Regions from separate parts of the Micromonospora sp. NPDC003241 genome, predicted to be linked through region 1. Evidence: predicted binding sites of a transcription regulator. Region 1 holds the regulator's gene; the other holds the start of a gene.

What was found. Region 1 encodes HspR, which represses chaperone genes until heat shock. Its sites were predicted from a motif close to TTGAGTNNNNNNNACTCAA; they were not measured.
Region 2: the regulator HspR is predicted to act here: its motif matches at 14,108-14,126, upstream of lon (endopeptidase La).

The regions. Positions count from the first base shown of each region.
Region 1 is NZ_JBSFSO010000002.1:231,115-246,588, reverse strand. Features, by position in the region: gene ACWDVW_RS02930 (cation:proton antiporter) at 1-16, shown strand, start outside; gene ACWDVW_RS02925 (hypothetical protein) at 204-632, shown strand; gene ACWDVW_RS02920 (hypothetical protein) at 879-1,151, opposite strand; gene ACWDVW_RS02915 (heat shock protein transcriptional repressor HspR) at 1,336-1,773, opposite strand; gene dnaJ (molecular chaperone DnaJ) at 1,802-2,980, opposite strand; gene grpE (nucleotide exchange factor GrpE) at 3,066-3,827, opposite strand; gene dnaK (molecular chaperone DnaK) at 3,876-5,771, opposite strand; gene ACWDVW_RS02895 (ABC transporter) at 5,991-7,811, shown strand; gene ACWDVW_RS02890 (GTPase family protein) at 7,817-9,496, shown strand; gene ACWDVW_RS02885 (hypothetical protein) at 9,569-10,789, shown strand; gene ACWDVW_RS02880 (hypothetical protein) at 10,795-11,736, opposite strand; gene ACWDVW_RS02875 (SPFH domain-containing protein) at 11,733-12,794, opposite strand; gene ACWDVW_RS02870 (NUDIX hydrolase) at 12,869-13,567, shown strand; gene ACWDVW_RS02865 (hypothetical protein) at 13,791-14,396, shown strand; gene pdhA (pyruvate dehydrogenase (acetyl-transferring) E1 component subunit alpha) at 15,035-15,474, shown strand, end outside.
Region 2 is NZ_JBSFSO010000035.1:3,526-18,999, reverse strand. Features, by position in the region: gene ACWDVW_RS23730 (LamG-like jellyroll fold domain-containing protein) at 1-4,134, opposite strand, end outside; gene ACWDVW_RS23725 (tachylectin-related carbohydrate-binding protein) at 4,854-6,884, shown strand; gene ACWDVW_RS23720 (response regulator) at 6,936-7,541, opposite strand; gene ACWDVW_RS23715 (sensor histidine kinase) at 7,538-8,701, opposite strand; gene ACWDVW_RS23710 (hypothetical protein) at 8,835-9,722, shown strand; gene ACWDVW_RS23705 (DEAD/DEAH box helicase) at 9,827-11,524, shown strand; gene lon (endopeptidase La) at 11,748-14,084, opposite strand; gene ACWDVW_RS23695 (histone-like nucleoid-structuring protein Lsr2) at 14,350-14,694, shown strand; gene ACWDVW_RS23690 (hypothetical protein) at 14,772-15,474, opposite strand, start outside.

The DNA of each region.
Region 1 (15,474 bases):
CCCGGATAGACCATGACCGGTGATCACGACCTGACTGAAAGTGATCGTCGGCCGTCCGGACCACCCCGGCCAGGCAACCGATGCCGAATTGCTTTCTGTAGGGGCTACCCGTACTCACGGGTACCGCGTTACCGTTTCGCCCCAGCAGCCGGGGTTCGCGGGGGGCGGACGCCTCGGCGCCGACGCGAACGGAAGGTTGGCCGGTGAGCGTGCAGGAATCAACGTTCCACGGCTTCGCCAACCCCGTCGACCCGAGTCCGGCGGAGTTGCGATCGTGGGCGTACCAGCCCGACTCGGTGCCGTTGACGTCCATGCCACCCGACTGGGACCTGCTGGTCTCCGGCGACCGGCTGATCATGACGCTGTTCGACCTGGCGATGGACGCGCACTGCCCGGCCCGCCGGTTCGCGCTGCACTGCCTCTACATCTATGCCGCCGACGGAATCCGGACGAACTTCCGGGCACACCCGAAGCGACGCTTCCGCAAGCTGGTCGACCAGGCCGAGCGCAACGGCGACGAGATGATGCGCACCTGGGCGCACAACAGCCGGGTGCTGCTGTCCCGGCCGGAGCTGTTCGTGTATCGCGAGTGGTGCGAAGGTGGGTTGGTTCGCGAGGGTCGGCGGCTCTAGTGGTTGCTGTGGGGGGTGTGGCCCTACCGTGCCCGGCTCCGGGCGGTCAGGCTTGATCCCTGCGCCGGGCACGGTAGGGCCACACCCAGCCGGCGGACGTGTCGTCGCCTGCCGACCTCGTGGGGGTTGACGTCTGTTGAGGGCGGGGCATGTCGGGGAGCAGCCGGGGGTGTGACTTGGGGGGTGTGGACGGGCCGGGAACCCCCGTGGCTCCCGGCCCGTACGTCTGTGGCCCCTCTGTGGTCTTCAGCGGGGTGGGCCGCCGTGTTCTCGGCGGTGCTGGTCGGTCCGCACCCGGCCGGCGCCGTGACCGGCTCGGCCCTGGTCCGGGCCGGCGGACCGGCCGCCCGACGGGGCGGGGCCGGTGGACCGGCCGCCCTGGCCGCTGAAACGACCGCTGCGGACCTGGTCGGCGAACCGCCCCTTGGTGATCCGGTCGAATCGCCGCTGGACGTTCTCGGACAACCTGTCGAGCCGGCGTTCCGCCTGCTCGGCCACCTTCTTCGCCGCGTCCGTCATGGCTCCCCCTGCCAGCGCCGAAGTCCGAATTGAGTTGTTTGGACCTGATTTTCAGCGTAACGGAGACGGGCTGGGGACGGGGTGGATTCGGCCCGGTCGTGGCCGCCAACACGATCCCGCCCCGAGCGCAGACACGAGACGGCCCCGGCGCGGTTGTCACCGCACCGGGGCCGGATATCGATCGTCAGCGGCCGGGGCTGCGTCGGGGACGCCAGACCACCAGGGCCGTGGAGGTCTGGTTCGTCGGCACCAGGTCACGCCCGGGGAAGCGGGCCAGCGACTCCAGCTCGGCGATCCGGCGGTACGCGGCCTCCAGCTCGGCCTCCAGGTGGGCGACCCGCTGCTGTGCCTGCTCGAACAGCCGCTCCAGGCCGATGATCCGCTTGATCCCGGCCAGGTTGACACCATCGTCCTGGCTGAGCCGCTGCACCTCGCGCAGCAGGACCACGTCCCGCACGCTGTAGCGGCGACCCCCACCGGCCGCCCGGCCGGCCTGCACCAGGCCGAGCCGGTCGTACTGGCGCAACGTCTGCGGGTGCATCCCCGCCATCCGCGCCGCGACCGAGATCATCAGCACCTTGGCCTCGTAGGTGGGGTCATCCGAACCGACGAACCCGTCCATCCCGTTCACCTCCGCACCGCTACACCCATCATCCGCTCCGACGCACCCGCGCGTCGAGATGTTCTCGCGCCGCCGGCGGGGTCTGCGCGGCGAACGTCTCCAGGGCCGCGCGTGCCTCGTCGGAGACCCGGGCCGGCACTACCACGTCGAGCGTGACGAGCAGGTCCCCGGTCTGGCCGTCCCGACGGCTGACCCCCTTGCCCCGGGCACGCAGGATCCGCCCGCTCGGCGTACCCGCCGGCACCCGCAGGGTCACCGCGCCGTCGAGCGTCGGCACCCGCAGGTCGGTGCCGAGCACCGCCTCGGTGAAGGTGATCGGCACGGTCAGCGTGAGGTCGTCACCGGAGCGCCCGAACAGCTCGTCCGGCCGCACCTTGACGTGCACGAACAGGTCTCCCGCCGGGCCGCCGCGCTCGCCCGGCTCGCCCCGGCCCGCCAGCCGGATCCGCTGTCCGTCGGCCACCCCGGCCGGGAAACGGACGTTGAGCGTACGGGCCTTGGTGACGCCGCCCGTGCCCTGGCACTCCGGGCACTTCTCGTCGACCACGGTCCCGGCGCCCTGGCAGTTGCGGCAGGGCTCGGCGAGGCTGAACGCACCCTGGTTGCGGTGGTTCACCCCGGCACCGTGGCAGACCTGGCAGGTCCTCGGCACGGTGCCCGGCTTCGCACCGTTGCCGTGGCAGGTGTCGCAGACCCCGGGTGCCCGCAGGGTCAGCGGCAGGGTCACCCCCCGGACCGCGTCGTCGAAGTCGAGCGCCACCTCGGTCTCGATGTCGCGTCCCCGGGCCGGGCCGGTAGCGCCTGCGCCACCCGCGCCGCCCGAGAAGATCGAGCTGAACAGGTCCGAGATGCCGCCACCGGCGAACCGGCCACCGCCGGCCGACTGCGCGTTGCCGAACAGGTCGGAGACGTCGAACGGCATGCCGCCGGGCTGGCCACCCGGGCGGGCACCGCGCCGGTACGCGCCCGAGCCGAACAGCGAGCGCATCTCGTCGTACTCGCGGCGTTTGGCGTCGTCACCGAGCACCGCGTACGCCTCGGAGACCGACTTGAAGCGCTCCTCGGCCTTGGGGTCGCCGGGGTTGTGATCCGGGTGCGACTCGCGGGCGAGCTTGCGGTACACCTTCTTGATCTCGTCAGCGGAGGCGGTCTTCGCCACGCCCAGGACCGCGTAGTAGTCCTTCTCGATCCAGTCCTTGGAACTCAACCGTCCACCTCCTCCCCACCTCCGGCTCCGGGCCGTCCCGCCCGCCGGAGTTCGGCGGGCGGGACGGCCCGGTCACCGTCGTGCACTATTCCGGGTCGGCGACCGCGACCATCGCGGGCCGCAACAACCGCTCACCGATCTGGTAGCCCCGACGCATCACCTGCACGCAGGTGGGCTCGGTGACGTCGGCCGAGGTCTGGTGCGCCACGGCCTCGTGCAGCGTCGGGTCGAACGGGTCGCCCTGCTCGCCGAACGGGGTCAGCCCGAACTTGCCCAGCGCGGTGGTGAGTTGCTCGGCCACCGAACCGAACGGACCGACCAGATCGCCGTGTTCCCGGGCCCGGTCCAGGTCGTCCAGGATCGGCAGCAGCGCGGCCAGCACCGAGCCGGTCGCCTGCTCGGTGACCAGGCCACGGTCCCGCTCGACCCGCTTGCGGTAGTTGGCGTACTCGGCGGTGACCCGTTGCAGGTCCCGAGTGCGCTCCTCCAGGTCGGCGCGGAGCGCCCCCACCTCGGCACCGAGCCCACGACCGGCCGCCTCGGACGGCTCCCCGACCGGCTTGGCCGGGGAGTCCACCACCGGCGGGCCGTCGGTGGTCGGTTCGCTCAGCGCCTCGGCCTCGACCTCGATCGCGTCGACCACGACCTCGGCGTCCTCGACCAGCCCCTCGGCAGGTACGTCGGAGCCGGCGTCGGCCGCCGTCCCCTCCGGCTCGCGGGTCTGGCTGATCTTGCGGTTGTTGCGGATGACGACGCGCGGCGTCTCACCGGCGGCCGGCTCGGACGCCGAGCCACCCGGCGCCGACCCGGTGTCGCCCGGGTCAGCGGCTCGTGGCTTCTCCGTCATACGACTACCTCATCCCTCTGCCCGTGAAGATCGCCTCGACCAGGACCGTCACTTCTTGTCCTCGTCCACGATCTCCGCGTCGACCACGTCGTCCGCGCCGGGCCGCGCGCCGCCGGCCGGACCGCCGGTGGCACCGGCACCAGCCGCACCAGCACCGGCGGCACCAGCACCGGCCGCGCCGCCCGCCTCGCCGCCCGGAGCCTGCTCGGCCTGCTGCGCGTAGAGCAGCGAGCCCGCCTCCTGGGAGACCTGCGCCAGCCGCTCGTGTGCCGACTTGATTTTATCGATGTCGCTACCACCGAGCGCGCCGCGCAGCTCACCGAGCGCCTCGTTCAGCTTGTCGCGGTTCTCGGCGGGCAGCTTGTCGCCGTTCTCGGCGAGGAACTTCTCGGTCTGCCACTGGAGGGCCTCGGCGACGTTGCGGCTCTCGGCCTCGTCGCGACGACGCTTGTCCTCCTCGGCGTGCTCCTCGGCGTCCCGGCGCATCCGCTCGATGTCATCCTTCGGCAGCGAGGAGCCGCCGGTGATGGTCATCTTCTGCTCCTTGCCGGTGCCCAGGTCCTTCGCGTGCACGTTGACGATGCCGTTGGCGTCGATGTCGAAGGTGACCTCGATCTGCGGCACGCCACGCGGGGCCGGCGGGAGACCGGTCAGCTCGAAGGTGCCGAGCTTCTTGTTGTACGCGGCGATCTCGCGCTCACCCTGGAAGACCTGGATCAGCACCGACGGCTGGTTGTCGTCGGCGGTGGTAAACACCTCGGACCGCTTGGTCGGGATGGTGGTGTTGCGCTCGATCAGCTTGGTGAAGATGCCGCCCTTGGTCTCGATGCCCAGGCTCAGCGGGGTCACGTCGAGCAGCAGGACGTCCTTGACCTCGCCCTTGAGCACACCGGCCTGGAGGGCGGCGCCGACGGCGACGACCTCGTCCGGGTTGACGCCCTTGTTCGGGTCGCGGCCGGTGAGCTGCTTCACCAGCTCGGTCACGGCCGGCATCCGGGTCGAACCACCGACCAGGATCACGTGCTCGACGTCCGAGACCTTGATCCCGGCGTCCTTGACCGCCTGCTCGAACGGGCCCTTGCAGCGGTCCAGCAGGTCCTGCGTCATCCGCTGGAACTCGGCCCGGCTGAGCGTCACGTCCAGGTGCAGCGGGCCGGCGGAGCCGGCGGTGATGTACGGCAGGTTGATGTTGCTGGTGGTGGCGGCGGACAGCTCGATCTTGGCCTTCTCGGCGGCCTCCTTGAGCCGCTGCAGCGCCATCTTGTCCTGCGACAGGTCGATGCCGTGCTCGCCCCGGAAGGTCTTGACCAGGTGGTCGATGATGCGCTGGTCCCAGTCGTCACCGCCGAGCAGGTTGTCACCGCTGGTCGACTTGACCTCGATGACGCCCTCGGCCAGCTCCAGCAGCGACACGTCGAAGGTGCCGCCACCGAGGTCGAAGACCAGGACGGTCTGCTCCTTGGAGCCCTTGTCCAGGCCGTACGCCAGGGCGGCCGCGGTCGGCTCGTTCACGATCCGCAGCACGTTGAAGCCGGCGATCTCGCCGGCCTCCTTGGTGGCCTGACGCTGGCCGTCGTTGAAGTACGCCGGGACGGTGATCACCGCGTCGGTGATCTGCTCGCCCAGGTACGCCTCGGCGTCCCGCTTGAGCTTCATCAGCGTCCGGGCCGAGATCTCCTGCGGGGTGTACTTCTTGCCGTCGATGTCGACGGACCAGTTGGTGCCGATCTCCCGCTTGACCGAGCGGATCGTCCGGTCCGGGTTCGTCACCGCCTGGCGCTTGGCCACCTCGCCGACGAGCACCTCGCCGTTGCGGGCGAACGCGACGATCGACGGGGTCGTCCGCGAGCCCTCGGCATTGGCGATGACGGTGGGCTCACCGCCCTCCAGGACGCTGACGCAGGAGTTCGTCGTGCCGAGGTCGATACCGACCGCACGTGCCATCTTCGCTTCCTCGCTTCGTAACGTTGTGCAGGTGACGGGCCCCCCGTCGCCCTGACCGGCGGCGCCGCCCACAGCGACCCCACCTCAAGTTGAGTGAACTTGACTCAATACTGCCACGCCTCCCGGAATCGTCAAGTCAGGGTTGAGTCGGGTTGGCGCAAGTCACCGTTCGATACCGACTGGTTGTCTTACCTTGTGTCGGTCGGGCACGCTTTAGCGGTGACGACGAACGGCGATTCCGCCTCACCTTTCGGCACGCCCGCCGTCGCAGCCCGCACCGGCTCCACCGGCGGGGAGGACCGGCCCGCGGCATTCGGGGACGACGCCCTGCCCGACGCGCTGACCAGCCTGCGGGCCGCGATCGGAGCGGCGCGTTTCCCGCTGGTCCTGCCCTCGGCGGAGCCTGCCGGCCGGACCGCCGCCGCTCTCGCCGACCAGCTCGACGACTACCTGATACCCCGGCTCTCCCGCCTCGACGCGCCGCTGCTGGTGGTGGTCGGCGGATCGACCGGCGCCGGCAAGTCGACCCTGGTCAACAGCCTGGTCCAGGCGCGGGTCAGCGCCGCCGGGGTGCTGCGGCCGACCACCCGCTCCCCGGTCCTGGTCTGCAATCCGGCCGACTCGCCCTGGTTCCGTCGCGGGGAGCTCCTCCCCGGCCTGACCCGCACCAACCAGCCCAGCGACGACCCCCGCTCGCTGCATCTGGTCACCGCCCCGGCCCTGGCCCCCGGGCTGGCGTTCCTGGACGCCCCCGACATCGACTCGGTGGTCGACGCCAACCGCGCGCTGGCCAACCAACTGCTCGCCGCCGCCGACCTCTGGCTCTTCGTCACCACCGCCGCCCGGTACGCCGACGCCGTGCCCTGGGAGCTGCTGCACGGGGCGCGGGCCCGGGGCGCGGTCATCGCGCTGGTGCTCGACCGGGTGCCCGCCGAGGCCACCGACGAGGTCGCCGCCCATCTCGCCGAGATGCTGGCCGAGCAGAACCTCGGCGCGGCACCGCTGTTCGTCCTGCCGGAGACCTGGGTCGATGGCCAGGGGCTGCTGCCGGACCGGGTCACCGCGCCGCTGGCGGACTGGTTCGCCCGGCTGGCCGCCGACGCGGACGCCCGCGCGGCGGTGGTCCGGCAGACCTTGGGTGGCGCGCTGGCCGCGCTGGCGCCGTCGGTCGAGAGTCTGGCCGTCGCCGCCGACGAGCAGGTGACCGCCGCCGACGCCCTCGACGAACGGGTGCTGGCCGCCTACCGGGCCGCGAACCGGATGGTCGAGCAGGGCCTGCGCGACGGGCGGCTGCTCCGGGGCGAGGTCCTGGCCCGGTGGCAGGAGTTCATCGGCACCAGCGACTTCTTCCGCAGCCTGGAGGCGCGGATCGGGCGGCTGCGCGACCGCCTCACGGCGACGTTCAGCCGACGTCCGGCTCCCGCCGTGGAGTTGCGCGACGCCATCGAGTCCCAGTTGACGACGTTGCTGCGGGGCGTGGCGGCCGAGGCGGCCGAGCACGCGCACACCGGGTGGAAGGCGCATCCGGCGGGTGCCGCACTGCTCACCCCGGATCTGGCGCACCACTCGGCCGACCTGCCCGAGCGGGCCGAGCGGCTGGTCCGGGACTGGCAACGCGGGGTGCTGGAGCTGGTCCGGGCCGAGGGCGGTGACCGGCGTTTCGTGGCCCGCACGGCGGCGTACGCGGTCAACGCCACCGGGTTGGCCGTCATGATCGCGGTGTTCGCCTCGACGGCGTTCATCCCGACCGGCCTGGAGGTCGCCACCGGGGCCGGGACCACCGTCGCCGGCCAGGCCGTACTTCAGGCGATCTTCGGTGACCAGGCCGTGCGTACGCTGGCCGCGAAGGCTCGGGAGGACCTGCTGGACCGGGTATGCGCGCTGCTCGACGAGGAGGCCGCCCGGTATCTGGGCCGGACCGACCAGGCCCGGCCGGCGGCCCGGCACGCGACGGCGCTGCGCGAGGCGGCCGCCCAGGTGGAGGCGGCCCGGACGCGCAGCGGTTTCGCCACGGACGATCGCAGTGGGGCGGCGGCGTGATGGGCATGGGGGGACGCCTCCGCGAGGCGTTGCGGATCAGCGACGGACGGGTGGACGCGGACCAGTTGGCCGCCCGATTGGAGGCGGTGCACCGCTTCCTCGGCCTCGTCGACGGATACCTTCCCGACACCCCGCTGAGCCCGGCGCGCACCCTGGTGGAACGGGCAGGCACCCGGTTGTCGCTCTCCCGTGACCACACCGTGGTCGCGCTGGCCGGCGCCACCGGCAGCGGCAAGTCGAGCCTGTTCAACGCGATGGCCGGCAGGAACCTGTCGCCGGTCGGAGTACGCCGCCCGACCACCGGCGTGACCCACGCCTGCGTGTGGGGCCCGCTCGACGGCGGCGCCCGGTTGCTCGACTGGCTCGGCGTGCTGCCCAAGCACCGGTTCGTCCGGGAGAGCCTGCTCGACGGCGATGACGAGTCCACCCTGCACGGGCTGATCCTGCTCGACCTGCCGGACTTCGACTCGGTGCAGCACGCGCACCGTCTGGAGGTGGACCGGCTACTCGGCCTGGTCGACCTGGTGATCTGGGTGGTCGACCCGGAGAAGTACGCCGACCGGGTGGTGCACGCCGCCTACCTGCGCGAGTTCCAGCGGCACCGGGACGTCACCCTGGTCGTGCTCAACCAGGCCGACCGGTTGCCCCCGGCCGAGGTGCCCCGGGTGCTGGCCGACCTGCGCCGGCTGCTCGACGCGGACGGGCTGGACGGCGTGCCGCTGCTGGCCACCACGATCGTCGAACCGAGCGGCCACGAGGTGCTCCGGACGGAGTTGGAACGCACGGTCGCCGAGCGGCAGGCGGCACTGCGCCGCCTCACCGGTGACCTGGACGCGGTCGTGGACACGTTGGACGACATGGTCGGGGCACCCCGGACGGCCCTCGCCGCCGACGACCCTGCGGTGGCCAAGCTGAACCGGGCGTTGAGCGCGGTGGCCGGGGTGCCGACCGTGCTCAGTGCGGTCGAGCAGGCGTACCGGCACCGGGCCGCGTCGCGTACCGGCTGGCCGTTGGTCCGGTTCTGGCGGCGGCTGCGCCCCGATCCGCTGCGCCGACTGCACCTGACCGGTCCGCAGCCCGGCGCCGACGACCCCGAGCAGGCCCTGGCCGCCGCGACGTCCGTACCCGAGCCCGGTGCGGCCGACAAGTCGGCGCTGGCCCTGGCGCTGCGTACGGTGGCGGAGCGGGCCGGTGAGGGACTGCCGAGCGCCTGGCCGGCGGCGGTGAGCGCGGCGGCCCGATCGCGCCTCGCCGACCTGCCGGACGCGCTGGACCGCGCGCTCGCCGGCACCGACCTGGGACTACACCGTCCCCGCACCTGGTGGCGCCTGGTCGGCGGGTTGCAGTGGGTGGTGACCGTCGCTGCGGTGGCCGGGTTGGGCTGGCTGTTCCTGGGCTACGCGCTGCGGATCCTGGGGTTGCCCGAGTTGGAGCATCCGATGGTCGGCGCGGTGCCGGCGCCGACGCTGCTGCTGCTCGGCGGGTTGCTGTCCGGGCTGCTGCTGGCCGCCCTGACCCGGCCGATCAGCCGGTGGGCCGCCCGCCGCGTACGCCGTCGGGCCGAGGACCGGCTGACCAGGGCGATGGGCCAGGTCGGCGAGGAGTACGTGCTGTCACCGGTGCGAGCCGTGATCGCCGCGCACGCCGACGCCCGGACCGTGCTGGAGGTCGCCCGGCACCGCTGAGCCTCGGTCGGGGGCCACGCCGGTCGGTTGGCTCGGCAACCGACTGCGTGACCGGCGGCGTAGTGTCGGGTCATGGCCACGCCACAGACCCCTTACGACGCGGTGCTGCACGCCGCTCGCGACGTGACCAAGCTCGATACGGCGCTGGACGCGGAGATGCTCGGCGCGGCGCTGCTGGGCAGCGTCTACGAGGTGGCGGAGACCGACCGGGAGACGGCGATCCGCGATTTCGTGGGCGGCTTCCTCGCCGCCACCTCGCGACGGCGGACCGCCGCGGCGACCACCGTCCGCGCGGTCTTCGCCGCTCTGGTCCCGGACGCCACCGGCGCCGACCGGGTACGTCCCGGCGCCACCGCACCCGCCTGGTCCGGGCAGCTCGGCAAGGTGCACCTCACCGGCGCCTGGGCGTACGGCGACGTGTACGGCGACCAGACCTCCTACCTGGCCACCTTCGCCTACGACGACGCCACCGGCGGGCCGGAGCACGCGCTGGTGGCCCTGGTCGACCACAACATCGGCATCACCAAGGACGTCTTCGTCGGCGGGCCGGCCGCCCGGATCCTCGACCAGGTCCGGCAGCTCTGCGCCGACGACGAGCTGACGTGGTTCCGGGAGGAGGAACCGGCCCGGATGCGTGACGAGGTGGGCCGCCACCTGGCGGTGACCGACCGCCTGGGGCAGTTGCCGGGCGCGGGCTCGCTCGCCACCGACCGCGCCCTGGTCGGGGCCCGGCTGGCGTTGCTACCGGCCACACCGTCGGCATCGGACCGGCCGGACGACGAACCGCTCACGGAGACCGAGCGCTCCGACCTGATCCGACGTTTCCTGGCCTCGCCGGAGGCGGCGCGGGCCGGGCTGGACAGCATCGACGGCGGGGACCTCGCTTCCCTGCACTTCTGCCTGGGCCTGCTGCTCGACCACGCGGCCACCTTCCCGGACACCGACCCGCTGCGGTGGAGCCCCACCGTGGCCGGGTTGTTCCTGCTCGACTGGGTGCACCGGCGGGCCGTACTCGACATGGACGACGCGGCGATGCTGCCCCGGGTGTTGCGCGCCTTCACCGCGTACGCGGCCCGCAAGCGGGGACTGCCGGCGTCGGCGGTGTCCGCGACGGACACCGGGATCGAGGAGATGGTGCCGGAGTTCGTCCGGCTCTACGCCACCGGTGAGCGGCGCAGCCCGGCGACCGCCGCCGTCGCCCAGTTGATGGCCGACGGCGTCGACCCGGACGACCCGGCTGCCCTGGACGCCTGGATCGAGGCCAACCGGCACCGCCTCGCCGACGACGGCTGACCGCGTCACGGCTCGACCAGGGTGAGTCGGCGGGGTGCGACGTCGACGGTGAGGCGCTGCCCCCAGTCGAGCGTGAGCCGGTCGGCCTCCAGCCCATCGGCGAAGACCACCAGGCCGTCGGACTCGGCGGTCAACTCCAGCCGGTCGCCGTCGTCGAGGCGGCCGGCGGTGAGGCTCACCCCGGTCACCGGGGACGGCCACGCCTCCCGGACGAACCAGCACAGGGCCGCCTCCTCCGGCGCGGGTGGGCGCGGCGCCCCCGGACGGTCCCGCGCGATGGACGCGCACCAGCCGGTCGCCCCCGTACCGCTGCCCACCACCACGCCCGAGGAGGAGTGCCGTTCCCGGCGCTCCCGCCCGTCGACCGGCACCGAGAGCAGATAGCGGGCGGACTGGTGGGAGGCGTGGCCGACGTACACCTCGTTGAGGCCGAGGAGTTCCTGCCCGTCGTCCAGGGCGGCGCGGACCATCGCCCGGGACCGGGTCGTCGCCCGCTGCGCCGCCACCGCCGGCAGCAGCGCGGCCAGCCCGTCCGCCCGGTGCCGGACCAGCACTCCGGCGTTGCGGCCCGGCTCCGGGTCGACCCCGATCACCGGCTGCCCGGTCAGGTACTTCGCCACGTTGGCGACCAGACCGTCCGGCCCGACGGCGACCACGACGTCCTCCGGCGCGAACAGGAAGCGCGGCAGGTCGTCGCGGTCCACCGCGCCGCGTCGCCAGTCGGCCGGCACGGCGGCGCCGACCGTCGTCAGCGCCGCTGCCAGTGCCTCGTGCCGGTCGATCACCTCGGTCAGCGACCGTCCCCGGGCGGCCAGGTACCACTCGGCGGCGGCCCGGGTGCCGTGCCGGGCCAGCAGCTCGTCCAGCTCACTGCGCCGGCTGACCACCACCACCCGGGGGGCCAGCCCCGGCCCGGCCCACCCGTCGGGGCCCCGGTCGGCGCTCATCGGCCGGGTGCCAGCCGACCGAGCAGGTCGGTCAGCATGTCCGGCGTGACGGTGAGCTGGCCGATCTGCGGCAACTGACCGGCGAGTTCCCGGACGGTCAGGGCCCGCAGCACCTCCGGCGGCAGCTCCGCGTACGCGGCCAGGCGGGCCGCCTCCGCCTCGGCCTCGGCGTGCCCGACGGCGCGTACGCCCTCGGCCTTCGCGGCGGCCAGCATCCGGTCCTTCTCGGCCTCGGCGGCGGCGAGCACCCGAGCCCGGTCGGCGGCAGCGGCGTCGGTCACCTTGTCCCGCTCGGCCCGTCCCTGGGCGGCGGCCAGTTCGGCGGCGGCCTCCAGCTCGGCCCGGCGGTGGGTGTTCGCCCCGTGCTGCTCGACGAGCTGCTGCTCGCGCCGGGCCAGTTCGATCTTGTTCTGGAGTTCGTTCTCGGCGATCGCGCGTTCCTGCTCGACGGCCTGCGCCCGACGGGCGTACGTGGCCCGGTCGGCCTGGACCTGCACCGCCTCCCGGGTGGGGGTCTGCAGGGCGCGTTCCAGCTCCGGCTCGGGCCGGATCGCCACCACCCGGGCGCTGACCACGGCCACCCCGATGTCGGCCAGCCGGGCCTCGGTGGCCAGCGCGTCGGAGACCGCCTCGCGGACCGGCGCGACGGTGGTCAGCGCCTCGGCCAGCGGCACCCGGGCGAGCAGGTCGAGCGCGGGTTGCTGGGCCAGCTCGGCCAGCAGGGTGGCCACCTGGTCCAGCGGGCGGGCCCGCGCCTTGCCGGTGCGCGGGTCGACCGAGAAGTCGAGCCGTCCGGCGGCCAGCGCCGGGTCGGCGACGCGGTAGGTGACGGTGGCCTGCACGGTGATGTCGGCGAAGTCGCCGGTGCGGGCGTGGAAGAGCAGCGGCAGCTCGCGGTCGTCCACCGGCACCTCGCTGAGCACGGCGCGCAGTGGGCGGTACCAGAACGACTGGCCCACTCCCTCGCGACGGATCCGGCCGCCCACGTGCAGGCGCACCCAACTGGTCGGGGTGCCACGCAGGTGGCGCAGGAACAGTCGCCTCGTCACGTCGGCCATGACTCTCGCCTCCCTTTGTCGTCTCCATGACGATAAAGGGTCTGCTACTTTGTCGTCAAGGTGGTGATAAAGAGATGAGCGAGTACCCGCCGTTCGCGGTGACCGTCGACCTGGTCGTGCTGACCGTGCGCGCGGAGCAGCTCTGCGTCCTGCTGGTCCGGCGCGGCATCGAGCCGTACCTGGACAGGTGGGCGCTGCCCGGCGGGTTCGTCGGGATCGACGAGGACCTGGCCGCCGCCGCCACCCGGGAGTTGGCCGAGGAGACCGGCCTGGCCGAGCCGGCCGGGCACCTGGAGCAACTCGGCACGTACGGCCGTCCCGACCGGGACCCGCGCGGCCGGGTCGTCACCGTGGCCTGGCTGGCGCTGCTGCCCGACCAGGCCAACCCGGTGGCCGGTACGGACGCCGCCTCGGCCGACTGGCTCCCGCTGGCGCGGCTGGTCCCCGGCCAGCTCGCCTTCGACCACGAGCGGATCCTGGCCGACGGCCTGGAACGGGCCCGGGCCAAGCTGGAGTACACCCCGTTGGCGGCCGCGTTCTGCCCGCCCGAGTTCACGGTGGCCCAGCTCCGGGCGGTCTACGAGACGGTCTGGGGGACGACCCTCGACCCGCGCAACTTCCATCGCAAGGTGACCGGCACGCCGGGCTTCCTGGACCCGGTCGGCCGCTCCACCGAGGGCGAGCGAGGTCGACCGGCACAACTGTTCCGGCGTGGACCGGCCGCGATCCTGCACCCACCGATGCTGCGACCCGACCCGCCGCGCCCGAGCTAGGGCTGAAGCACCGGAACCGCAGCGCTTGTGCGCGGGTGGCTCCGGCCGTTCAGGCGGCCCTCAACGCTCGGACGCGGGCCCGGTGGACTCCGACGCACACCCCCGCTTCCGAAGCCGGAACCGGGCGCGCGACCGGGCGTGGCCGTTACCGTCGGACGGCGGCAGCACCGGCCCGGGCAGCAGGCTGGACGGCGGGTCGGTCGGATCGGTCGGGTCACCCGAGATGGTCGGGCCGCCCGACGGCGGGTCACCCGTCTCCGTCGGTCCGTCCGAGGCGGTCGGATCGGTCGAGGCGGTCGGGCCGGTGGACTCCGACGGGTCCGGGGTGGTCCCCGGGTCGGTGGAGATGCTCGGGTCGACCGACGCCGTCGGGGAGGAGGGCGGATCGGTCGGCGAGGGCGAGGGCGAGGCGGTCGGCGGCGACGGACTCGGCGAGGGGATGGGCCTCGGCGTACGGCTCGGCGTCGGGATGGGCACCGGGGCCGGCGTGGTGGCGGGCGGCCGGGGCGCGGGCAGCGGGTCCGGCGGCTCCGGGCGGTGGCCCGGCGGCGGCGCGTACGGCAGGGCAGCCGGCATCGGACGCCGCTCCGGCCGGGGGTCGGTGGGCGGCGCGGCCGGGCCGACCGACGGCGGCGCGGGCGCCACGGTCGTCGGGATACCGCCGGGCGGCGGCGGGATCACCACCGGGCCGACCGAGGGCGTCGGGATGAACGGCGGCGTACTGCTGCCCGGCAGGGCGGTGCTGCCGACCGTCGCCGACCCGGTGCTGATCGCGGCCAGCACCGGCATCGAGGCCGTACCGGCGAGCAGCGCCACGGTCAGCAGGTAGCCCCGTGACGGCGTGGCGGCACGCGCGGCACGGTGGGCGCCCACCACCCGGCGATAGCCGCCGGGTGCCCGGTGCCGGCCGAGGAACGGCCCCCCGGGACCCTCACCTGGTTCGGACACCGCGCACTCCTCGTCGTCGACCCTGGCCGGGGCCGTCGACGCGGCCCCGGCGGACCGCCTGAGCTGGTTCGGGGGTCCGCCCGACCAGCGTGATTCAGTGACTCTGCGTCGGCCAACCCCACACCGCGTGTCGACACGCTTATCTGGCCGAATGGTGGCAAACCATCACCGGATCGGTCGCGCGTCGCATGACCCGGCACTCCGGTATTTCAGGTAACGAACCGGGCCCATCCTGGGACGCGGGGCAGGTGGAGTGTGGGGCGGCTCACCTCTGATGCGAATATGGAGTCACGACGGCAGCGCAGCCGGGACCTCCGCGCACCCACGCGGTAGGCGCGACTGGGCGTCGGCGCTCCCGAACCGGGTTCGGCCAAGAATCCGGCTCACGCCGCGCGGCAACCCCCACCGGGGCTATGCGTGGCCGCCAGGAACCGATCCCGGCACCAGCCGGGGCGGGCGCACGAGTCGCGCGGCCGGGTGACCCCCCGGTGCCGACGCAGACACGACAGGGAGAGACGGATGGCAAAGGGCGACCCCGGGGCCGGCCCCCGCGGCCGGCGAGCCGCACCCCGATCCAGGAAAGCCGCGACCGGCGACCCGGAACTCGTACAACTGCTCACCCCCGAGGGTGCGCGCGTCGACAGCGTGACCGGCCCGGACGGCGTCGAGTACCGCGTCGACTTCACCGACGAGGAGTACCGCGGCCTCTATCGCGACCTCGTGCTGGTGCGGAAGCTGGACGCCGAGGCGACCGCCCTGCAACGGCAGGGCGAGCTGGGCATCTGGGCGAGCCTGCTCGGCCAGGAGGCGGCCCAGGTCGGTTCCGGCCGGGCGCTGCGGACCCAGGACATGGCGTTCCCCACCTACCGCGAGCACGGCGTGCTCTATTGCCGGGGCATCGACCCGATCATGCCGCTGGGCCTGTTCCGCGGGGTCGACCAGGGCGGTTGGGACCCGAA
Region 2 (15,474 bases), on a different contig from region 1:
CATGCGCCCCTGACTGTCGTAGGTCATCTCCACCGAGTCGCCGTTCTCGTTGGTGACCTTGGTCTGATAGCCCTCCCGGTCGTAGGAGTAGCTGCGGATCGCCATCCCGTCGAGCGGGTGCAGCACGAAGACAGGGCCGCCGGAGTTCCCGGGAATGATGGTGCAGAAGGCGGGATCGTTCGGGTCCGGCTGCGTGCAGGTCTCCGTCGGTGGCGGGCTGGGTGGCGTGGTCGGCTCCCCCGGCCGGTCCTCTGGTCGGGTCTCCAGGCCCAACGGGGTGCCGGAACGCACCAGCCGCCCGGCGAGCGCGTCGTACTCGTACAGGTAGGGGCGGTTGGCCGGATCCAGCACCTGGATACTGCGCCGCAGGTCGCTGTCACCGCCGTAGATGGTCGGTGGTCCGATCTTCCAGGTGCCGCCGTTCTCGTCGGTGTACTCCTTGACCCGGTCGGTCGCGGTGTCGTAGGCGGTCTCGCTGGCAACGCGGCCGCTCGGTAGCGTGACCTTCGTGAGCTGCTGCGCGGCGGGCTTGGCGTAGCGGAAGTGGGCGGCCACGGTCTCCGGGCCGAGCGGATGCGAGTAGACGGCGACCTCGTCGACCACGCCGGCGAAATACCGCTGGGCGGTGCTGCCCCAGCCCGGCCAGGAGGCGGGGGCGGTCGCCGAGGCGACGCCGACCTGGTTGAAGGTGAGCAGCGAGTGCTCGATAGTCTGCCCGGTCCGCTCGCCGACCTTGACCCCGTCCAGGTACATGGTCTGGGTGTTGCCCATGGCGTCGAGTACGACGTGGTGCCACCGGTTGTCGTTGACTGCCGTCGCGGAGGTGATGGGCGCGACGGTGCCTCCGGCGAACTGGCCGCGTAGCCGCCCGTCGGTGCCCGTGTAGAGGATCGGGACACCGCTGGTGGCGGCAGTGCCGACAGCCTTGTCCTGGTAACCGATGAGCGGGCCACCGGTCTGCGTCAGCCCGATCTTGAACCACAGCTCGACGCTGGCGTCCCGGCTCTTCTTGAGCAGACTCTTCGGCAGCTCGACGTACGAGGAGGTGCCGTTGAAGGCCGCCGCCGTGTTCGTGGTGCCCTCGACCACGCCCGGCTGGGCCAGCGTCACGTTCCGGTAGGTGGCGGCGTCCTTGCCGAGGTTGATCGCGACGTCGCTGGCCGCTGCGGTGCCCTCGCTCTCACCCAGCCGGTAGTACGAGTCGGGCCGGGCATCGAGCACGGCAGTGCGGTAGTGCGAGCCAGCGGCGTACTCGTAGCTGGTGCAGGCGTTCGTCGGCGAACAGACCTCGGTGAGCAGGTCTCCGAGGTAGGTGTACCGCCAGACGAGCGGTGCACCGTTGACCGTGTCGGTGCGAACCTCGCCGATCCGATTGCCGTTCCAGACGAAGTGCAGGGCGCGACCGGCGGTATTGGTCTGGCTGTTGGAGACCTGCGCCCGCGCCAACTTCCCGGTCATCGTGTCGTAGGTCAGCCGCACCGACCGGCCGCGCTTGTCGGTGATCAGCGTGAGCCTTCCGTTGACGAACTCGTAGGTCGTGCCCGAACGGTCGAGCAGTCGCCAGATGGTGCCGCTCACGGCCAGTCGGGCGACCCGGCCCGAGGGCGGCACGTAAGACCCGTCGGGGTTACGACCGAAACGCACCTCCTGCCCGTCCGGATAGCGGATCACCACATTGCCGGAGCCGTCGTTGTCCGGCGTCAGCTTCATGTCGTACCGGCTGGACCAGCCCGCGCCGAACACGCCGGACGTCCGCGGATCAAGGCTGTTGTAGGTACGAAGCAGGTTGAGCTCCGGCCCGACCGTCGCGACGGCGGCGTCGATCGCCGAGGTGGTGAAGTTGCCGACCTGGGCGTCGAATTCCCGACCGCGTTCCGCCTGCGGCGCACCGGCGATGCGGGACAGCAGGTCAGGTTGGGGCACCGACGGCAGCAGTTCGGAGTCCTGAGACCGGACTTCGCTTGCGGTGTCCTTGACGTACGCCCGCCACAGATAGGACTTGTTCCAGGACAGCCGTCCGGCGGGGACCACCCACGAGTGCCGGTTCAGGTAGCCGGAGTCGGTGCAGTTGGTGACGGCACCGGCGTCGGTACGGTCGCAGACCTCGAACTTGAACGTCAGCGACGATCCCGGCGGGGCGTCGCTGTCCACGGCCCGCGCCCAGAGCAGCGGCGTGAGCGTCGGCGCCCGGTAGCCGTTGTTCGGATACGTCTCCTGCAGAGTGGGCGGCACGTCGAAGACCTGGAGCACGATCCGGCCAGGCGGCACCTGGTGGTCGGTGAAGACCACGCCACCGGTCCGGACCATGGTGAAGTCCAGGAAGTACGCTCCGGGCTCCAGCCGCTTCACGGTGGCGTCCAAGGTGACCTTGGCCCCACGGTTGAGCGTGGCTGGCAGGCTGGCGGCCCGTTGCTGGGTCACTGCCGCGCCCGTGCGCGCGTTGTAGACGCGGTAGGCGAGGTAGTAGTTCGCCGGCGTCCAGTTCTCGGCACCGAGGTTCGTGACCGTGACCTTCACCTTGCCGTCCTGGTTGCGTAGGACAGCCGGCTCCGGCGTCGGCTTGGGGATCGCATACCCCGCGTTGTACGGCGAGTGGGTGATGTAGAGCTTGGGTGGGTTGGCGGTCCCGGTGCCGGCGAACCGCTTCCAGGCCGTCGAGTCGGTCGTCGAGGCCCGCAGCGAGAGACCGTTGTTGGCCTGCTGACCGTTGACCCAGCGCTGAACGAGGTTGCGGCCGGCGACGCCGAGATCGAACATCTCCCCGGCCGCTGGGCAGGCTGATTGAGACTGCCCCAGGCCGATGTGGCCGTGCGCGAAGGATCGGCTGGCCAGTGATCCACCCACGGACGGACCGGGAAACGAGTGGCCGCTGCCCGCGGTCCACGACTCGGTCACCGGGTGGACGCTGACCGGGCGAGGCCGGCAGGAGGCCGCGTCGTAGTTGACCACCGAGAGGGCGACGCCGTGGATGGTGTGGTCACGGAGTTGGGGGACCAACCCACCGAACTTGATGTACGCGGCCGCGTTCTCCTCGATGCTCGAGTTGTTCCGCTTGACGCGGCCCACCAGCAGTTCCTGGCTGCCCGAGATGGAATTGCTGCCGTGGACGAACATGCTGCTGTCCGCGCCGATGCCGGTCACCGGCGGGCCGACCGTGGGATCGACCTCCACCGGGTACTCCCGCTCCGGATCGGCCAGCCACGCTCGGTCCAGCGTCATCCGCAACGCCGGTCGACCACCGGTGTCGAGCAGTTCGTAGCGCACGCCGGTGGAGGTGGCCGGACCTCGGGACCCGGCACCGGCGTCCACCATGTAGCCGGGCGGGATGACGGCCCGTTGTACGCCGTCCTGGTCCGTCAGGACGACCTGGCCGTCGACGAGCTTCGCGGTCAGGTCACGCAACCGCAACGGGAACACGTATGAGGTCGGCGCGGCGGCGGAGTGCAGCACCAAAGTCTCCTTGACCCCGCCGGGGCGCGGTTCAAGGCGCAGGTCCACCTCCGGCCGGACGCCCGGGTAGGTCACCGCGTCGTTGGCGACCTGTCCGGCCACCCCGGCGGCGTCGGCGAGCCGGAACCCGAACTCGGCTCCGCCCTCGAACGTCAGCCGGACCAGGTCGTCCGCGTCGGAGCGGCCGGCTAGCCACACCTGCGTCGCGTCCGCCGAGTTCTGCCAGCCCGAGCCGTCCGGGGCGGACATGAGGGCACTGTCGATGGGTGCCCAACTGCCGTCCAGGCGCCGGAAGTTGAACGGCGCGGCGGAGAATTCGGTGGTCTGGCTGCCGTCGGCGTTGTCGTACACCCGCTTGCGCGCATCCCGCTCGGCGGGCCGCTCCCGGCTGGTGGCCGGGTCGAATCCCTTGGCGGCGCCGGCGGGTCGCTTGGCCACCCGTGCCTCGTTCTGGGGTGGCTTGACCGCCTCTGCCGGCCGGCGCAGCGGGTAGTGACCCCGCTCCGTGGTCGGCAGTTCGCGGTTCACCTTCTGCCGCGCGACGGCGGCGCGCCCGGCCGCCGAGCCCCACTGCTGGCCCGGTTTCGCCCCGGCGGCGGCGACCCCGCCGCCGTCCGGGCTGCGCTGCCCCGCAGGGAGCGGCGGCAGGCCGACCACCCCGCTGCCACCAAGGTTGAGTGTCATCACGCCGGCCAGGGTTGCCGCGACGAGCGGATTCACCGCGGCCGCACGCAGCAGGGCCGCGCGCCCCGCTGGTCGCCTGGACCGGTCGAACGTGCGCCGAAGACCGAAGGACATTGTCAACCCCGGGAATGTGGGAGAAATGGGCGGGTGAGGGCGCCGAAGCGGCGGGATAGCCGTCAGAAGCTGGTGAGATCGGCCTGCTCAAAGCGACACGCTGATATGCGGGACTGCCTGTCCCGGTCAACAGTCAGATGTGTTGGTGTCGGAGGCGTTCGAATAGAGAAGGTCAGACCTCTAGTGCGAATGAGGGCCGCTCCGACAGATTCCTCGAGACCAATACTCCAGCATGCGGATGAAACATAACCTCACACCCCCGTGTGCTGTTCGCCTTCAATGCGCCGCTGTACGGTCTCAGTGCATGCTCGCCGTGTCAAGGAATAATCTCATCGACTTAATCCGACACGATGCCAGCCTGCGAACATCACTCAAAGTTATCGAGCTAGCCTGGACTATCGGGACCATTAATCGTGACTCATCCGACCATGTCCGATATGCACGCCAAGTGGGGCACCCCTTGGCAACCAGGAGCCTAGGGCCGCATGATGAGCGTCATAACCGCGTCGAACCGGGTCCGATCACGTCACACATGAACCGTCGGCCGGCACGACAATGGACCCTCCTGCAGGGTCGAATAATCACGGGGAGGCATTACTTCCATCATGTCCGATACTGGTTCAGTAAACGCGCCGCGTTCTCGAACTTGGCGCAAGGTGAAGCATTTTCTAATGGCAATCGCGGTCGCCACCGGAAGCCTCTCGACACCGCTCGCCGCATCACCGGCACAAGCTGCGGACGGCTTCACATGCTCGGGGGCAGGCACCTTCTTCCGCGTTGCCGATGACGGCCGGGGCAGCATGACAGTGCGCCGGTACAGCACGCCGGGTACGTCTGGCGGGGAGTGGCTAGCAGGCACCAACCCTCCTCCCAGTGTGGGATGGCACGGTTACGGCCGCCTGCTGGGCGGTCCGGACGGCCGGGTCTACGGCATCAATTCGCAGGGGCTTCACCGTCACCGCTGGACCGGCTCCGGGTGGGCCAGCGGCGACCAGGAGACCTGGCGAATGAGCACGGGTTTCACCCAATTCGCCACGGCGGCCAATCGAGACAAGATAACCGTCGATGAATCGGGCGACTTCTATCTGATCGACGCCAACGGCGCATTGCGCTGGTACCGCTACGTCGAGTCGACGAAATCGTGGGCCTTCTCTGGGCGGCTGATCGACAGCGGCTGGAACAAGTACAACCTGTTGGTCGCCACCTCACCCGGGGTGCTCTACGCACGGGACGCCAACGGTCAGCTCTATCGCTACCGCTTCGACCCGGTGGGGCAACGCTGGATCGACCGGGACCGTCTGGTCGGCGGCACCGGATTCGCTGGATTCACCAAGGGTCTCTTTACCGCTGGTGGTGACACCCTCTTCGGCGTCCGGAGCAATGGGGAACTCCATCAGTTCCGTTACCGCGAGGACATTCTGAACTGGGAGTTGACCTACAACCGGATCGGCACCGGATGGGACACCACGATCGCGTCGTTCGCCACCACGAACACCTGCCGCCAGAGCGCGGTCAGCAACCCTCTACCATCGACGCCGGTTCAACCGGACGCCCCGATCGCCGTGCTGCAGGCGCCGGCCGTGAACAGCGCGGTCGGCACCCTGGAGGTCGCCTACGCGGACAACATCGGCCAACTGCGACACGGCCGGGTCGACCCGAACTCCCTCTGGTCGATCCAGTGGTCCGCGGTGCCCGGCGTCGAGGCGTACACCGGCAAGCCGGCCCTGGCCGCGGACGCGCAGAACCGGATGAACGTCTTCGCCCACGAAACCGGCAGCCACATCGCGCAGCTGACCCAGAAGACCCCGGCCATGCCGGACTGGGAGCCCTGGTTCGGGTTGGCCGGAGCAATGAAGTCCGAGCCCACCGTGGTCAGGCTCGCCGACAACAGCCTCGTGATCTTCGCGTCCGACGCGGCTGGCCTGCTCTGGCATCGCCGCCTGAACAGCGACGGCACCCACCCGCTGCCCTGGACGTCACTCGGCGGCACCCAACTGACCGGCACCCCGATCGTGCACGCCGGCGCGGACGGCACGGCGACCATTCTCGGGGTGAACGCGGCCGGTGAGGTGGTCACCGCCACCTGGCGGGCCGGCGCGCTGACGACCGCATGGGTCAGTCTCGGCGGCACCGGTTACCTCGGCACGCCGACCGCCACCGTGCTGCCGGGACGCCGCATGATGGTCCTCGCCCGACACGGCGACGGAGCTGTCCGGGCCCAGCTACAGAACAGCGACGGCACCTGGCCGCGCACCTGGACGGCAGTGGGCGACGGCTCGATCACCCTCGCCGGATCGCCCAGCGCGCTACTCAGCCCCAGCACGGGGCGGGTCTGGGTCTTCGTCCGGGCCACCGACGGAAGCATCTACCGATCACGGCAGACCCTCGCCGGATCCACGACGTGGACCTCCTGGGGGCCGGTCGCCTCGGGTGAAACCTACGTCGCCGATCCGACGGCGTTCACCTGGCAGAACTCGGGCGGGCAGCAGATCGGCTTTGTGACGCGGACCGTCAACTCCAGCGTCCGGCTGTACGCCGGTGACGAGACGATCGACACGGCGGCGGTCCGGGCCAGCCGGACCGCCGCCGGGGACGCGTTCACCCGGCACGATCTTCCGGCGCCACCCGAGCGCTGATCGCACCGCCGGCGGCCGCCGGGTCACCTCGACCCGGCGGCCGCCGCTCGATCACCACCAGCCGTGCTCGCGGGCGAGGCGGACCGCCTCGGCGCGGTTGTCCACACCCAACTTCTGCACCGCCAGCGCGAGATAGTTGCGGACGGTGCCGCTGGAGAGATGGGCGCGGCGGGCGATCGCCGCGACCGACGATCCGTCCTCGGCCAGCCGCAGCGTCTCCAGCTCGCGCGGGGTCAGCGGACACGGCGGGATGGTCAGCGCGTCGGCCGCCAGCGCCGGGTCGACGTACCGGCCACCGGCGTGCACCCGGCGGATCACGTCGGCGAGCGCCCCGCCCGGCGCGCCCTTGGGCAGGAAGCCGCGCGCTCCTGCGGACAGCGCGCGGGCCAGGTGCGGCGGGCGGCCCTGCCCGGTGAGGATGACCACCGCGCAGTCCGGCAGCACCCGGGACAGCTCGGCGGCGACACCGAAGCCGTCCTGCCGGGGCATGGTCAGGTCGACCACGGCCACGTCGGGCCGGTGGGCGAGAGCGGCGCTGACCGCCGCCGTCCCGTCGGCCGCCTGCGCGACGACCGTCAGGTCCGCCTCCAGCTCCAGCAGGGCGGCCAGGGCGGTACGGATCAGTTCCTCGTCGTCGGCGAGCAGGACCCGGATCATGCGGTGGCCGGTACGGTCGCCTCGACGGTGAACACGCCGTCGGCCCGGTCGACGCGCAGCCGCCCACCGGCACCGGCGAGCCGCTCGGACAGCCCACGCAGGCCGTGGCTGTGCCGGTCCGCCGTCCCCGTCCCCGTTTCGGTCGCTCCGTCGTTCGTCACGGTCATCCGCACCTCGTCCTCCCGCTGGCTGATCTCGATCCGGCACCAGCCGGCCCGGCTGTGTCGCAGCACGTTGGTGCCGGCCTCGCGGAGCACCGCCGCGAGCTGGGTGGCCGCCTCCGGCGGCAGCTCACCGGCGGGCGGCACGACCGTGCACCGTACGCCGGACGACCGCAGCACCTGCGCCACCGCGGTCACCTGCTCGCCGAGGTCGACCCGGCGGTAGCCGTGCACCGTCCGGCGCAGTTCGGTCAGCGCGGTGGCGGCCAGCCGCTGCGCCTCGCCCGCCTCCCGGGCGGCCCGCGACGGGTCGGCGTCGGCCAGCCGGGCGGCCAGCTCGGCCTTCAGCGCGATCACGGTCAGGTGGTGCCCGAGCAGGTCGTGCACGTCCGCCGCGAAGCGTAACCGCTCGTGCGCGGCAGCCAGCCGGGCCTGGGCCGCCCTCCCCCGCTCCGCCTGCACCAGCAGCCCCCAGAACCACACCTGGAAGCCGTTCACCAGCGCGACGCCGGGGCCGGCGGTACCGACGACCAGCAGCGCCTGGCCGATCGACGCGCCGGTCACCCCGGCCACCGCCCCGGCGACCACCATCGCCAGCACAGTGGCCGGAAGGGCCGCCCGCAGCGGCGCCAGCAACGGCACCCCGCCGACCGTCGCCGCGCCCAGCCAGGCCCAGGTGGGCCAGTCGCCGACGGCGACCGGTGCGGCCAGCGGGATCCCGAGCACCGCGACGGCGGCGTACCCGATCCGCAGCCGTCGGCGCTGCCGGGCGGACCCGCCGGTGGTCACCGCCGCACCCACCGCCGCCGCCAGGACCAGCGTGAACGCGACGATGGCGAGTACGCCGGAGGCCACCCGCCACGGGTCCGGCTCCCGCAGCGGGCCGATCGCCGGCAGGAACAGGGTGGCGACCATGCCGGAGGCGAGCGAGACCCGCGTCGCCGTCCGGGCCCGGCGCAGCGTCCGCTCGCCGCCCGGCACCGTCCCGTCCGTCACCACGCCGGTCAGGGTAGAACCCGCTACCCCACGGGGCGTACCCCCGTTCCGCCCGGTCCGACCGGGCGTCGTGCCCGGCCGACCGGGGACAGAACGCGGATTGTCGCCGCCGCCGCGCGCCGCCACGATCGACGTCATGACCGACGCCCTCGCCACCCCCGGCGGACCGACCCCGTCCACCCCGACGATCCACGGGCCACCGGCGACGCCGGTCCGCCACTCGCGCCTGACGCCGCTGGCCCGGCACCTGTTGGAGATGGCGCTGGCCATGGTGGCCGGCATGCTCGTGCTCGGTCCGGCCCGCGCCGCCCTGGGCGGACTGCTCGGGCTGGCCCCGGCCACCCCCGGCGTCGCGGCGCTGCTGATGGCCACCGACATGAGCATCGGCATGGCCGTCTGGATGTGGTTCAGGGGACACTCCGGTCCGGCCGTCGGCGAGATGGTCCTGGCCATGTACGTGCCGCCGCTGGTGTTGCTGCTGCCGTACCAGGCCGGGCTGCTCGACGGGGATGCCCTGATGATGGGCGCGCACGTGCTGATGGTGCCGGCGATGGTGGCGGCGGTGCTGCGGCGCCGGGCCGAGTACGCCGTGCACCGCCCGAACCGCGCCGCGCCGCGACACCCGTGGGCACGGGCGGTGACGCAGCGCTGGCCGGCCGGGCTGGCGCTGCTGATGACCGCCGACACCTGGAGCGCACCCGCGCCGCTGGCCGCGTACACGCTGCTGGTCCTGCCGGCCGGGTACCTGATCATCGGTACGGTCCGGCGGCAGTGGAGCGTACCGGGCGCGCTCCGGCTCCAGCTCGTCGGCCTGGCCGGCTGGTCGGGCCTGGCGCTGCTCGCCGTGATCGTCGGCGGCACGGCCGGGCAGTGGCTGGTCGCGATCGGGTGGCTGGCCCACGCGGGCTGGGACGTGATCCACCACCGGACCGGCCAGGTGGTGCCTCGCGCCTACGCCCAGTGGTGCGGTGTGATCGACGCGGTCCTCGGGATCACCATCATCCTGGCGCTGGTCACCGCGTAGCCGACTGTCTCCGTGGGGCCCGCCGACACCCGGCGGCGGGCCCCGACCGCGTGTTGCCGGTGGTCGCCGCAGCGGCCGGGTGGGCGTGATGAAAGGCTTGACCCATGAGTTCCACGCCCGTACCGCCCGACGCGACCATGGATCCGCCCGCCTTCACGGACCTCGGCCTGCGGCCCGAACTGCTCGCCGCGCTCTCCGCACTCGGCTACGAGGAGCCGACGCCGATCCAGCGGGAGGCGATCCCGACCCTGCTGACCGGCCGTGACCTGCTCGGGCAGGCAGCCACGGGTACGGGCAAGACGGCCGCGTTCGCGCTGCCCCTGCTGCAACGGATGCCGGACGACCGGCCCGGCGGCGATCCCCTGGCGTTGGTGCTGGTGCCCACCCGGGAACTCGCCGTGCAGGTGTCCGAGGCGTTCCACCGGTACGGCAAGGACCTCGGCGCCCGGGTGCTGCCGATCTACGGCGGGCAGCCGATCGGCCGCCAGCTGCGGGCGTTGGACCTCGGTGTGGACGTGGTGGTGGCCACCCCCGGCCGGGCGCTGGACCACATCGCCCGGGGCACGCTACGGCTCGGCAACCTGATCACGGTCGTCCTCGACGAGGCCGACGAGATGCTGGACATGGGGTTCGCCGAGGACATCGAGGCGATCCTGGAGCACGCCCCCGCACAGCGCCAGACGGTCCTCTTCTCGGCGACCATGCCGTCGCGCATCGAGGGCATGGCCCAGGCCCACCTCACCGACCCGGTCCGCATCCTCATCGCCCGCGAGCAGCCGGTGGCCGGTGCGGCACCCCGGGTACGCCAGAGCGCGTACCTGGTGGCGCGGGCGCACAAGCCGGCGGCGCTGGGCCGGGTGCTGGACGTCGAGTCGCCCACCGCGGCGATCGTCTTCTGCCGCAGCCGCGAGGAGGTCGACCGGCTCACCGAGACGATGAACGGACGCGGCTACCGGGCCGAGGCCCTGCACGGCGGGATGAGCCAGGAACAGCGGGACCGGGTGATGGGCCGGCTGCGTTCCGGCACCGCCGACCTGTTGGTGGCCACCGACGTGGCCGCCCGGGGACTCGACGTCGAACAGCTCAGCCACGTGGTCAACTACGACGTCCCGTCGGCACCCGAGTCGTACGTGCACCGCATCGGCCGGGTCGGTCGCGCCGGCCGGGAGGGCGTGGCGATCACCCTGGCCGAGCCCCGGGAACACCGGATGCTCAAGACCATCGAGCGGGTCACCGGCCAGCGCATCACGATCGACAAGATCCCCACCGTCGCCGACCTGCGTACCCGCCGGCTGGAACTGACCCAGGCCGCGCTGCGGGAGAGCCTGCTGGAGGACGACCTGGAGCCGTTCCGGGTCATCGTGGAGACGCTCAGCGACGAGTTCGACCTGATGGAGGTGGCGCTCGCCGCGGTGAAGCTGTCCCACGAGGCGACCCTGCCCGGCTCCGACGAGGCCGAGGAGGAGATCCCGCAGGTGGCGGTCCGTCCGACCCGGGACGCTCGGCCCGGCCAGGACACTCGGGGTGACCGTCGGCCGGCACGGCCCCGCACCGGCGGCACCACCCAGGTCTTCATCGGGCTGGGCCGGCGCGCCGGAGTCCGCCCGCAGGACCTGGTCGGGGCGATCACCGGGGAGACCGGCATCCGGGGCCGGGACATCGGCTCGATCGAGATCGCCGACCGGTTCTCCCTGGTCGAGGTGCCCAACGGGGTGGCCGACGAGGTGATCGCCGGGCTGCGCAACAGCACCATCAAGGGCCGCAAGGCGACCGTACGCCGCGACCGCGACGAGCGTCGCTGAGGTGTGTGTGTAAGGAAGGGCCCCTTGTTAACGCCTGCGGTATAGCAGGGAGCCCTTCTCACCACGGCATGCCCTGACATGCGGCGACTGGCGCCACCCCGCACGGGATGACGCCAGTCGGCGGTGCTTCGTGTTAGTAGGGGACCCCTGCTCTACCGCAGGCGTTAACAATGGCCCCCTCCTTACATGCCTCCTTACATGCCGCCCTGCACGCGCACGTCGCTCAGGCGGCGGCGAGCGCCTCACCGCCCAGCGACGCCGGGTCGATCTCGGCCGGGCGCAGCGCCAGGGCGAGTACGTCGGCGACGTCGGCGAGCGTGTGCACGGTCAGCGCCTCGCGGACCTCGGTGGGCAGGTCGTCGAGGTCCGGCTCGTTACGGGCCGGGATGATCACCTCGGTCAGACCGGCCCGGTGCGCGGCGAGCAGTTTCTGCTTCACCCCGCCGATGGGCAGCACCCGGCCGGAGAGCGTCACCTCGCCGGTCATCCCGAACTCGGGGCGTACCGGTCGGCCGCTGGCCAGTGACGCCAGCGCGGTGACCATGGTGATGCCGGCGCTGGGGCCGTCCTTGGGTACCGCGCCCGCCGGGACGTGCAGGTGGATCCGCCGCCCGGCGAGGGCGTTCGGGTCCAGACCGAGTCGACGGCCGTTGGCGCGCAGGTAGGAGAGCGCGATGTGCGCCGACTCCTTCATCACGTCGCCGAGTTGACCGGTCAGGGTCAGTCCCGGCTCACCGTCCATGCTGGTCGCCTCGATGAACAGCACGTCGCCGCCGGCACCGGTGACCGCCAGCCCGGTGGCCACGCCCGGCACCGCCGTCCGCTCCGCCGACTCCGGCGTGTGCTTGGGTCGGCCGAGGTAGCGGGTCAGGTCGTCGGCGCCGACGCGGACCGGCGTCGGGTCGTCGGTGAGGGCCACCGCGACCTTCCGCATGACCTTCGCCAGGGCCCGCTCCAGTTGCCGTACGCCGGCCTCCCGGGTGTACTCCCCCGCGATCCGGGCCAGTGCCGGGGCGTCGACGTCGACCTCGTCGGTGGTCAGTCCGGCCCGCTCCCGCTGCCGGGGCAGCAGGTGGTCCCGGGCGATGGCCACCTTCTCGTCCTCGGTGTAGCCGTCCAGCGTGACCAGTTCCATCCGGTCCAGCAGCGGGCCGGGGATGGCCTCCACCACGTTGGCCGTGGCGAGGAACAGCACGTCGGACAGGTCGAGGTCGACCTCCAGGTAGTGATCCCGGAAGGTGTGGTTCTGGGCCGGGTCGAGCACCTCCAGCAGGGCGGCGGCCGGGTCACCGGCGTACCCGACGGAGAGCTTGTCGACCTCGTCGAGCAGCACCACCGGGTTCATCGAGCCGGCCTCGCGCAGCGCCCGCACGATCCGGCCGGGCAGCGCGCCGACGTAGGTGCGCCGGTGGCCCCGGATCTCGGCCTCGTCGCGTACGCCGCCGAGGGAGACCCGGACGAACCTGCGGCCGAGCGCCCGGGCGACGGACTCGCCGAGGCTGGTCTTGCCGACGCCGGGCGGGCCCGCCAGGGCCAGCACCGCACCGGAGCCGCGACCGCCGACCACACCGAGGTTACGGTCGGCCCGCCGGTTGCGCACCGCCAGGTACTCCAGGATGCGGTCCTTCACGTCGGCCAGGCCGGCGTGGTCGGCGTCGAGCACGGCCCGCGCCGCCGCCAGGTCGGTGTTGTCCTCGGTACGCGTGCTCCACGGCATCTCCAGCACCGTGTCGAGCCAGGTACGGATCCAGCCCGCCTCCGGGGAGGCGTCACTGGCCCGCTCCAGCTTGCCGACCTCGCGCAGTGCCGCCTCGCGTACCTTCTCGGGCAGGTCGGCGGACTCGACGCGGGACCGGTAGTCGGCGGAGCCCTCCGGGGCGTCCTCGCCGAGTTCCTTGCGGATCGCGGCGAGTTGCTGGCGCAGCAGGAACTCCCGCTGCGACTTCTCCAACCCCTCGCGGACGTCGGAGTTGATCTGCTCGGTGACCTCCTGCTCGGCGAGGTGGTCCTTGACCCAGCCGACGAGCAGTTCCAGCCGGGCGGTGACGTCCGGCGCGGCGAGCAGTTCGGTCTTCTGCGCCAGGGTGAGCCAGGGCGCGTAGCCGGCCGAGTCGGCCAGTTCGGAGAGTTCAGTCATCCGCTCCATCGCGTCGATGACCTGCCATGCGCCGCGCTGTTGCAGCACGGAGGTCACCAGGGCGCGGTACTCGCGGGCCAGTTCCCGTGCCTTGCCGGCCGGGGCGGGCTCGTCGATCTCGGTCGCCTCGACCCAGAGCGCCGCGCCGGGCCCGGGTACCCCGGAGCCGATGCGGGCGCGGGCGAGGCCGCGGACGACTGCGGCGGGCTCGCCGCTGGGCAGCCGACCGACCTTCTCGATGGTGGCGATCGCGCCGACGGAGCCGTACTCGCCGTCGAGGCGGGGCACGGCGAGCAGCCTGCGGTCGCCGGTCGCGCGGGCCGCGTCGACGGCGGCCTGGGTGGTCGGGTCGAGGGTCACCGGGATGACCATGCCGGGCAGCAGTACCGCGTCGGTCAGTGGGAGTACCGGAAGAGTTGCCATCGAACACCTGCTATCGCATTGAGTTGAGCGTGTCTGACTCAAGTCGAAGCGCGCCACCGTTGTTCCACGGTGTGACCCAGCACACGAACCACCCGACCTTCAGGTGGCGCCGACACATCCGTACCGACCACGGGAACGCCGGGTAATCGGGATTTACGCGCGGCGCAAAACGCGAGAGCCGGCAAGCAGGGGCTTTTGTTGCGCAATTGCCGGGCGATGAGTCAAACTTTGACCACACCCCGCCAGACACAGGGAGTAATCGACGATGGCGAGAAAAGTAATCACGGTGCTGACTGACGACCTCGACGGCGGAAAGGCCGATCGGACGGTCGAGTTCAGCCTGGATGGCGTGAGCTACACCATCGACGTCTCCGACGAGAACGCGGGAGTCCTGCGCAAGGCGCTGGATCCGTTTATCAATGCGGGCCGACGGCTTGGACGCGGCAGCACCGACACCGGTCGCGGTCCGCGTCGGGTCACCGCTGCGGCCCCCGGAATGAACCGCGAGCAGAACCGCGCGATCCGGGAATGGGCGGTCAGCAACGGCTACAAGATTTCCGAGCGGGGTCGTATCCCGGTCGAGGTCGTCGAGGCGTACAAGAACCGCTGAACAGCGGCGTCGCCACACAACGTCGCGGGCCGTCCGGAACCTCGTTCCGGACGGCCCGCGTGTCGTTTCGGGTCGGGTCAGTTGACTTGGATCCGCACCGCGTCGAAGGCGGGGGTCTGGTTGGCCCGCTCCGACATCGGGATGCGGTGCGAGCCGTCACCGGCCCAGACCGCGCACTGCGCGGTGCCGGAGTCCGGCAGACCCGGGATCTGGATGACCACGCTGTCCGGCTGGCGACCGCCGCCGCCGTCCTCGGTGGCGACGAAGAAGGCCGGTACCGGATCCGCCGCCGGCGCCTCGTTCGTGTTGTTCAGCATCCGGCAGGCGGTGTGGAAGTGGCCTCGGGTCAGGCCCTCACCGTTGAGCAGCGAGCTCTCCAGGTAGTAGCCACCCTGACCGGCCGGGAGGAACCGGTCCCGGACCAGGTTGCGGGTGCTGACCCGCAGCGAGAAGCCCTCGTTGCGGTTGATCTGCTGCGGGAACTCGGTGATCAGCAGCGACGGGTTGTTCGCGGCCGAGCCGACCTCGCCGAAGGCGGTGCTGATGCAGCGGTTGCCGTTCTGGAAGCCGTCGTGCGGCTGGAGTTGGCTGTTGTTGCAGTTGTTGGCCAGCACGTCGAGGCCGTTGTTGCCTCCGCCGTTGTTGCCGCCGTTGTTGTTGCCCCCGCCGTTGTTCCCACCGTTGTTGGGGTTGTTGCCGCCGTTGTTCCCACCGTTGTTGTTGTTCACCGGCTGCACCTGGCAGGCGGCCAGACCGGCGAGGCCGCGCGGCCGAGGGCCG